2 regions of the Mesorhizobium sp. P3_A2 genome follow, and region 2 is predicted to be linked to the other one. Evidence: predicted binding sites of a transcription regulator. Region 2 holds the regulator's gene; the other holds the start of a gene.
What was found. Region 2 encodes PhoB, which activates phosphate uptake and scavenging genes when phosphate is short. Its sites were predicted from a motif close to TGTCATNNANCTGTCAT; they were not measured.

Region 1: AC1DXM_RS22700 (RNA degradosome polyphosphate kinase) is a predicted target of PhoB. The motif match lies at 1,780-1,796, and genes of this name have one in related genera.

The regions. Positions count from the first base shown of each region.
Region 1 is NZ_JBFUGC010000010.1:105,012-108,422, reverse strand. It holds gene AC1DXM_RS22700 (RNA degradosome polyphosphate kinase) at 1-1,622, opposite strand, end outside; gene AC1DXM_RS22695 (zinc-finger domain-containing protein) at 1,859-2,104, shown strand; gene AC1DXM_RS22690 (FAD-dependent monooxygenase) at 2,124-3,347, shown strand; gene AC1DXM_RS22685 (TIGR02117 family protein) at 3,372-3,411, opposite strand, start outside.
Region 2 is NZ_JBFUGC010000009.1:107,936-111,346, forward strand. It holds gene pstB (phosphate ABC transporter ATP-binding protein PstB) at 1-744, shown strand, start outside; gene phoU (phosphate signaling complex protein PhoU) at 786-1,490, shown strand; gene phoB (phosphate regulon transcriptional regulator PhoB) at 1,507-2,196, shown strand; gene AC1DXM_RS21100 (ROK family protein) at 2,228-3,411, opposite strand, start outside.

The DNA of each region.
Region 1 (3,411 bases), on a different contig from region 2:
GCCAGCGCATGGGCGATCTCGTCGGCGATGTGCTTCAGGATGCGGCTGCGCAGCGTAAACGGCGAGATGGCGATCCGCATCTCGTCGGTCGGCTCGGCATAGCCGGTGATGAAGTTGAACAGCTGGGCGACATCGCGCGCGATCGTCGGATCGGTGGTGAAGAAGGACAGGTCGGTGTAGATGCGCGCGGTGACCGGATGGTAGTTGCCGGTGCCCAGATGCACATAGTTGCGCAGCTTGCCGTCCTCGCGCCGCACCACCAGCGACATTTTCGCATGGGTCTTCAACTCGAGGAAACCGAACACGACCTGGACGCCGGCGCGCTCGAGATCGCGCGCCCAGCGGATGTTGGCTTCCTCGTCGAAGCGCGCCTTGAGCTCGACAAGTGCGGTCACCGACTTGCCAGCCTCGGCCGCATCGACCAGCGCGCGCACGATCGGGCTGTCGTTCGAGGTGCGATAGAGCGTCTGCTTGATCGCCACCACTTCCGGGTCGGCCATCGCCTGGCGCAGGAACTGCACCACCACGTCGAAGGATTCGTAGGGGTGGTGGACGACGATGTCCTTCTCGCGGATGGCCGCGAAACAATCGCCGCCATGTTCGCGGATTCGCTCGGGAAAGCGCGGATTGTAGGGCCTGAACTTGAGGTCGTCGCGCGGCACGGAGACGATCTCCGAAATCTGGCTGAGCGCCAGCGGGCCGGTCAAAACGCTGATGCGGCTCGAAGAGACGCCAAGCTCGCCGGCAACGAACTCGCGCAATTCGCCGGGCATCAACTTGTCGAATTCGATGCGGATGACCGAACCGCGGCGGCGGCGCTTCAGCGCCGTCTCGAACAGGCGCACGAGGTCCTCCGACTCCTCCTCGACCTCGATATCGCTGTCCCGGATGATGCGGAAGGTGCCGGAGCCCTTGACCTCGTAGCCGGGGAACAGCTTGCCGATATAGAGGCCGACCGCCTCCTCGAGCGGAATGAAGCGAACATGCTGCTTGCGGTCCGGCAGGCGGATGAAGCGCTTCAGCGCCACCGGCAGGCGCAGAAGCGCACTCATCTCCTCGCCATTCTTGCGATGGCGCAATTGCAGCGCCATGGAGAAGCCGAGATTGGGAATGAACGGGAATGGATGCGCCGGGTCGATCGACAGCGGGGTCAGCACCGGGAAGACCTGGTCCTGGAAATGGTCTTCGAGCCAGACCTTCTCATCCTTGGTCAGTGCATCGCGGGTGATGCTCTCAATACCTTCCTTGTTGAGCAGCAACATCAGCGCCGACAGGCTGTTTTGCTGGTCCTCCTGCAGCCGCTCAACCTCGCGCAGCAATTGTTCGAGCTGCTGCTCGGGCGTGCGCCCGTCGGGGCTCTTGAGCGCAATGCCTTCGCGCACCTGGCCGGCAAGACCGGCGACGCGGACCATGAAGAATTCATCGAGATTGGCGGCCGAAATCGACAGGAAACGGACCCGTTCGAGCAGCGGGTGGTGTTCGTTCTGCGATTCCTCGAGAACGCGCCGGTTGAACTGCAGCCAGGAGAATTCGCGGTTGACGAAGCGGTCAGGGTTGCCGCCCTCGGGGCTTGCCACCTCGACATTGATGAATTCGCTCTGCACCGGCTTCAGTTCATTCATGGTTTCCTGCCCGCAACCGTTCCTTTTGAAGCGCCGCACATGCCGGAATGGTCATGGACGCTCTAACATGCCTTTGTGACGCGTGATCCGTCGCGGAATCGCTCGGCTTCCGGGGTCATGCGCTTAACCGGCTCAACTTATCCTCTGCCAGCCTTTTGCGACAGTTTCATTTCATCGATCTTGCAAACAGGCCTGTTATGATCCAGATGCTTTTCGACGAGATCAAGGAGACGACGATGGCAGGCGGTTCCATTCCCCATTTCCAGAACGATGCGGGCCATCCGGCAATCGACATCGGCGTCAGGGAATTCATGTGCACTGGCGCCAACCCGCCCTTCGATCATCCGCATGTCTTCCTCGACATGGGCGACGACAATGAAAAAGTCTGCCCCTATTGCTCGACGCTCTACCGCTATTCGGCGAAGCTGAAGGCGACGGAAACAGTGCCGGCCGGCTGCATTTACATCGACCAGGCCGCCTGATCCTGTCGCGGCAAGCCCGATGCAGGACACACAGGCCCGGCAGGTCATAATCGCCGGGGCCGGCGTCGCCGGGTTGACGGCTGCCCTTGCCTTTGCCGGACGCGGATATGCGGTAAGGCTGTTCGAACAGGCGTCGCGCCTCGAAGCCGCCGGCGCCGGCATCCAGCTTTCGCCCAACGCAACACGCATTCTTCGAAAGCTCGGCGTGCTTGAGCGCCTACTGCCGGCGGCCTTGCGGCCGGAAGCGGTGGTGCTCAAGGATGCCGGGACGCTGCGCGAACTGGCGCGGGTGCCGCTCGGGCAAGCCGCCGAAGCGCGCTGGCAGGCGCCCTATCTCGTCGCCCACCGCGCTGATCTGCAGGCGGCGCTGCTGGCGCAGGTGGCTGAGCGGCCGGGGATTGAGCTTGTCACGGGTGCACGCGTCAGCATCATCGCTGTCAATGCGCCAGATGTTGCCATGACCGCCGAAGCGGATGGCCGCGCGATCGAGGCAAGCGGCCGGCTCCTGGTCGGCGCCGACGGCGTCTGGTCGTCGGTCCGGGCGCAACTCGCAGGCTTCGGCAAAAGCCGTTTTTCGGGTGAACTCGCCTGGCGGGCAACTGTCGCGGTTGAGAGCGACGCCGGCGAAGCCTTTGCCGCCATCGCCGCCGCCGACTGCGTCACCACGTTCCTGCATCCCGGCTTCCACATGGTCGCCTATCCCGTCAGCAACGGCCGCGCCTTCAATCTCGCCGCCTTCACCAAGGGCGAGCGTATTGCCGAAGGCTGGTCAGGCCATGCCGACCCAGCTCTTCTCGACGGCGCCACGCGCGGCACAGCGCCGGGCCTGGCCAAGCTTGTGGCGCTGGCCGGCCCCTGGACGGCCTTTCCGATCCATACGGTCGTCCAGCAGCGGTGGACGAGCCCGCAAGGCATCGCCCTGATTGGCGACGCCGCGCACGCGATGACGCCCTTTGCGGCACAAGGTGCCGCCATGGCGATCGAGGATGCTGTGACGCTGGCTGACGTCATTGCCGATTTCCCTGCCGATCCGGCGGGAAGTCTTCATATCTGGGAGAACCTGCGGCGGCAGCGTGTCGCCAAAGCCGCACGTCGCGGCGCCGTCAACCGCCTGGCCTGGCATGCCGCCGGCCCGGTGGCTGTCGCCCGCAATCTCTTCCTGTCCATACGCTCGCCCGAAAAACTAGCCGCCGATCTCGACTGGCTCTACGGCTGGGAGCCGCGGAAAATCATCAGGCGCTAGACGTTACCGGGATGCCGTTTTCGCCTAGTTGTACAGCCGCATCGACAGGCCGAGCGAGGCCGGC
Region 2 (3,411 bases):
CGCGGCGACAAGGTCGGCGTGTTCTACGGCGAGAAGCAGGCGCTGTTCGACGTCAATCTCGACGTCCGCCAGAACCAGGTGACGGCGCTGATCGGCCCGTCCGGCTGCGGCAAGTCGACCTTCCTGCGCTGCCTCAACCGCATGAACGACACCATCGATTCGGCGCGGGTGACCGGCAAGATCACGCTCGACGAGGACGATATCTACGACAAGAACATCGACGTCGTCGAACTCAGGGCTCGCGTCGGCATGGTGTTCCAGAAGCCCAATCCTTTCCCGAAGTCGATCTACGAGAACGTTGCCTACGGCCCGCGCATCCATGGGCTGGCCAAGCGCAAGTCCGACATGGACCAGATCGTCGAGTCGAGCTTGAAGAAGGCGGCGATCTGGAACGAGGTCAAGGACCGCCTGCAGGAGCCCGGCACCGGACTGTCCGGCGGCCAGCAGCAGCGCCTGTGCATCGCGCGCGCCATTGCGGTGTCGCCGGAAGTGATCCTGATGGACGAACCCTGCTCGGCGCTCGACCCGATCGCCACCGCACGTGTCGAGGAGCTGATCGACGAGCTGCGCCAGAATTACACGATCGTCATCGTCACCCACTCGATGCAGCAGGCGGCGCGCGTGTCGCAGCGCACGGCGATGTTCCACCTCGGCTACCTCGTCGAGGAGGGCGCCACCGACAAGATGTTCACCAATCCCGACGACAAGCGCACCCAGGACTACATTACCGGCCGCTTCGGCTGAGCCGTCCAGCGGTTGAATTTTCAGGCACGAGGATCAGGATCATGGGTGAACATACCGTCGCCTCCTTCGATGAAGAGTTGGGCCAGATCAGCAAGCTGATCCGCGACATGGGCGATCTGGCCGGGTCGATGGTCAGCGGCTCGACCAAAGCGTTGCTCAATTCCGACAATGCGCTGGCGCAACGTGTCGTGTCCGACGACGCCATCATGGACGCGCGCCAGCGGGAACTCGACGATCGCGCCATCACGCTCATCGCCAAGCGCCAGCCGATGGCCAACGATCTGCGTGCCGTGGTCGGCTCGATCCGCATGGCCGGAGACCTCGAGCGCATCGGCGATCTCGCCAAGAACATCGCCAAGCGCGTCGGCACCGTGGGCCTCAGCGTCACGCCGCGCGACCTCTCGCATTCCATCGATGCGATGGCGCAGCTGGTGCTGATCCAGGTGCAAGGGGTGGTCGAGGAATATGCCGCCGCGGATGCGGCAGCACTGGCAAAGCTCAGGAATGAGGACGAACGTATCGACGTCAAATACACGTCGGTGTTTCGTGAACTCTTGACCTACATGATGGAAGACCCGCGCAACATCACCGCCTGCACGCATCTCCTGTTCTGCGCCAAGAATCTGGAGCGCATCGGTGATCATGTCACCAACATCGCTGAAAATGCGTATTATGTGCTGACCGGCCAGCAATTGCCCGCCAATCGCCCGAAGCAGGACGAGACGGCGATGGCCACTTCGGCCTGACAAGGGTGAACTGCTGATGATCGCGCCACGCATCATGGTCGTGGAGGACGAGGAGCCGCTGGGCGTGCTTCTCCGCTACAACCTCGAATCCGAAGGCTACCAGGTCGAGGTGGTGACGCGCGGCGACGAGGCCGAAATCCGGCTGCAGGAAAACGTTCCCGACCTGCTGGTGCTCGACTGGATGGTGCCGGCGGTGTCCGGCATCGAGCTCTGCCGGCGGCTGCGCATGCGGCCCGAGACCGAACGGCTGCCGATCATCATGCTGACCGCGCGTGGCGAGGAGAGCGACCGTGTGCGTGGCCTGTCCACCGGCGCCGACGACTATCTGGTCAAGCCGTTTTCCACGCCGGAGTTCATGGCGCGCGTGAAAGCGCTGCTGCGCCGCGCCAAGCCGGAAGTGCTCTCCAGCGTGCTCAAGGTCGGCGACATCGTGCTCGATCGTGAATCGCACCGCGTTTACCGCAAGAAGAGCGAAATCAGGCTCGGACCGACCGAGTTCCGCCTGCTCGAATTCATGATGCGCCATCCCGGCCGCGTGTTCTCGCGCAGCCAGCTGCTCGACAATGTCTGGGGCGAGACGATCTATATCGACGAGCGCACCGTCGACGTGCATGTCGGGCGCCTGCGCAAGGCGGTCAACAATGGTCGCATGCCCGATGTGATCCGCACCATCCGCGGCGCTGGCTACGCAATCCGGGAAGACTAAGGCCCGGCGCGCCGTGCCGTCGCCGGCCCTCTCAGGCGACGTGCTTGCCCGTCTTCGCTTGAATCCCCGGTGCGAAAATCTCTTGGTCGACGAAGCTGAGCGCGCGCATGGCGCAGCCTTCGCGGATCAGCGGCAGTTCGTTGGGCTCGGTGTCGAAGGAGATCGATTTCGAGTGCTGGCCGCCGGCGGTCTGAGCAATCGCTTCGCGCAATGCCGGTTCGATCAGATCGAACGCGGCGGCGCTGACTCCGACCATGGCGACAGGTGCTGGATCGATCAGCGCGAACAGGCTGCCGAGGCCGAAGCCAAGCGCCTCGCCGGCCTTGCGGTAGGCTTCGCGCTCGGGGCCATCGGTCTCGCGGGCACGTGCGGCGAGCGCCCGCATGTCGGCGTCGCCGACATCGACCGGTTCGGCATCCTCGCTCATCATTTTGGCGCTGCGCCAGATGGCGTAGTTGCCGGCATAGGCCTCGACGCAGCCGCGCCGCCCGCAACGGCACAGCGCGCCCCCGGGCCGGTGGATCATGTGGCCGAACTCGCCGCCCGAGGAATGGGTGCCGGTGAACAGCGCGCCCTTCAGCACCAGCCCCATGCCGATGCCATGCGAGAGCAGGATAGCGATGAAATTGTCGCGGTAGCGCTCAGGCTGGCGCCATTGCAGCGCCACTGCCATCATGTTGCAATCGTTTTCCATGGTGGCCGGAATGCCGAATTCCGCTTCCAGTATGTCGGCGAAGGCAATGTCGGTCAGCGGCGTGATCGGCGACCACAGCATGGCGCGCGCCTGCGAATCGGTGATGCCCTGGATGCCCATGGCAATGCGGGCGATGCTCTGAACATCGAGGTCTGGATCCTCGAGCCGCCGCCGCACGATTGCCGTGCATTCGCCGATCAACTCGTCGCGCGGCATGGTCAGCGTATCCAGCCGGCGCTGCTCCTCGGCGACCACCTGGCCGGCATAGTCGATGACGGTGACGGAAAGGAAATTCAGCGACAGCACCACGGTCATCACCGCGGCGGCCTCCGGGTTGAGGCCAAGGCCGACCTGAGGCCGGCCGCGCTTCAGCGCACCGGTCTCGCCAGGCTTGCTCTCGGCCAGGATGCCTTCTTGAATCAGATCAGACGAGATCGCCGATATGGTCGAATGGCTGAGGCCTGTGGTCGCCGCAATCTCGGTCCGCGACGGCTGGCCGGCCCGGCGCACGGCCGAAATCA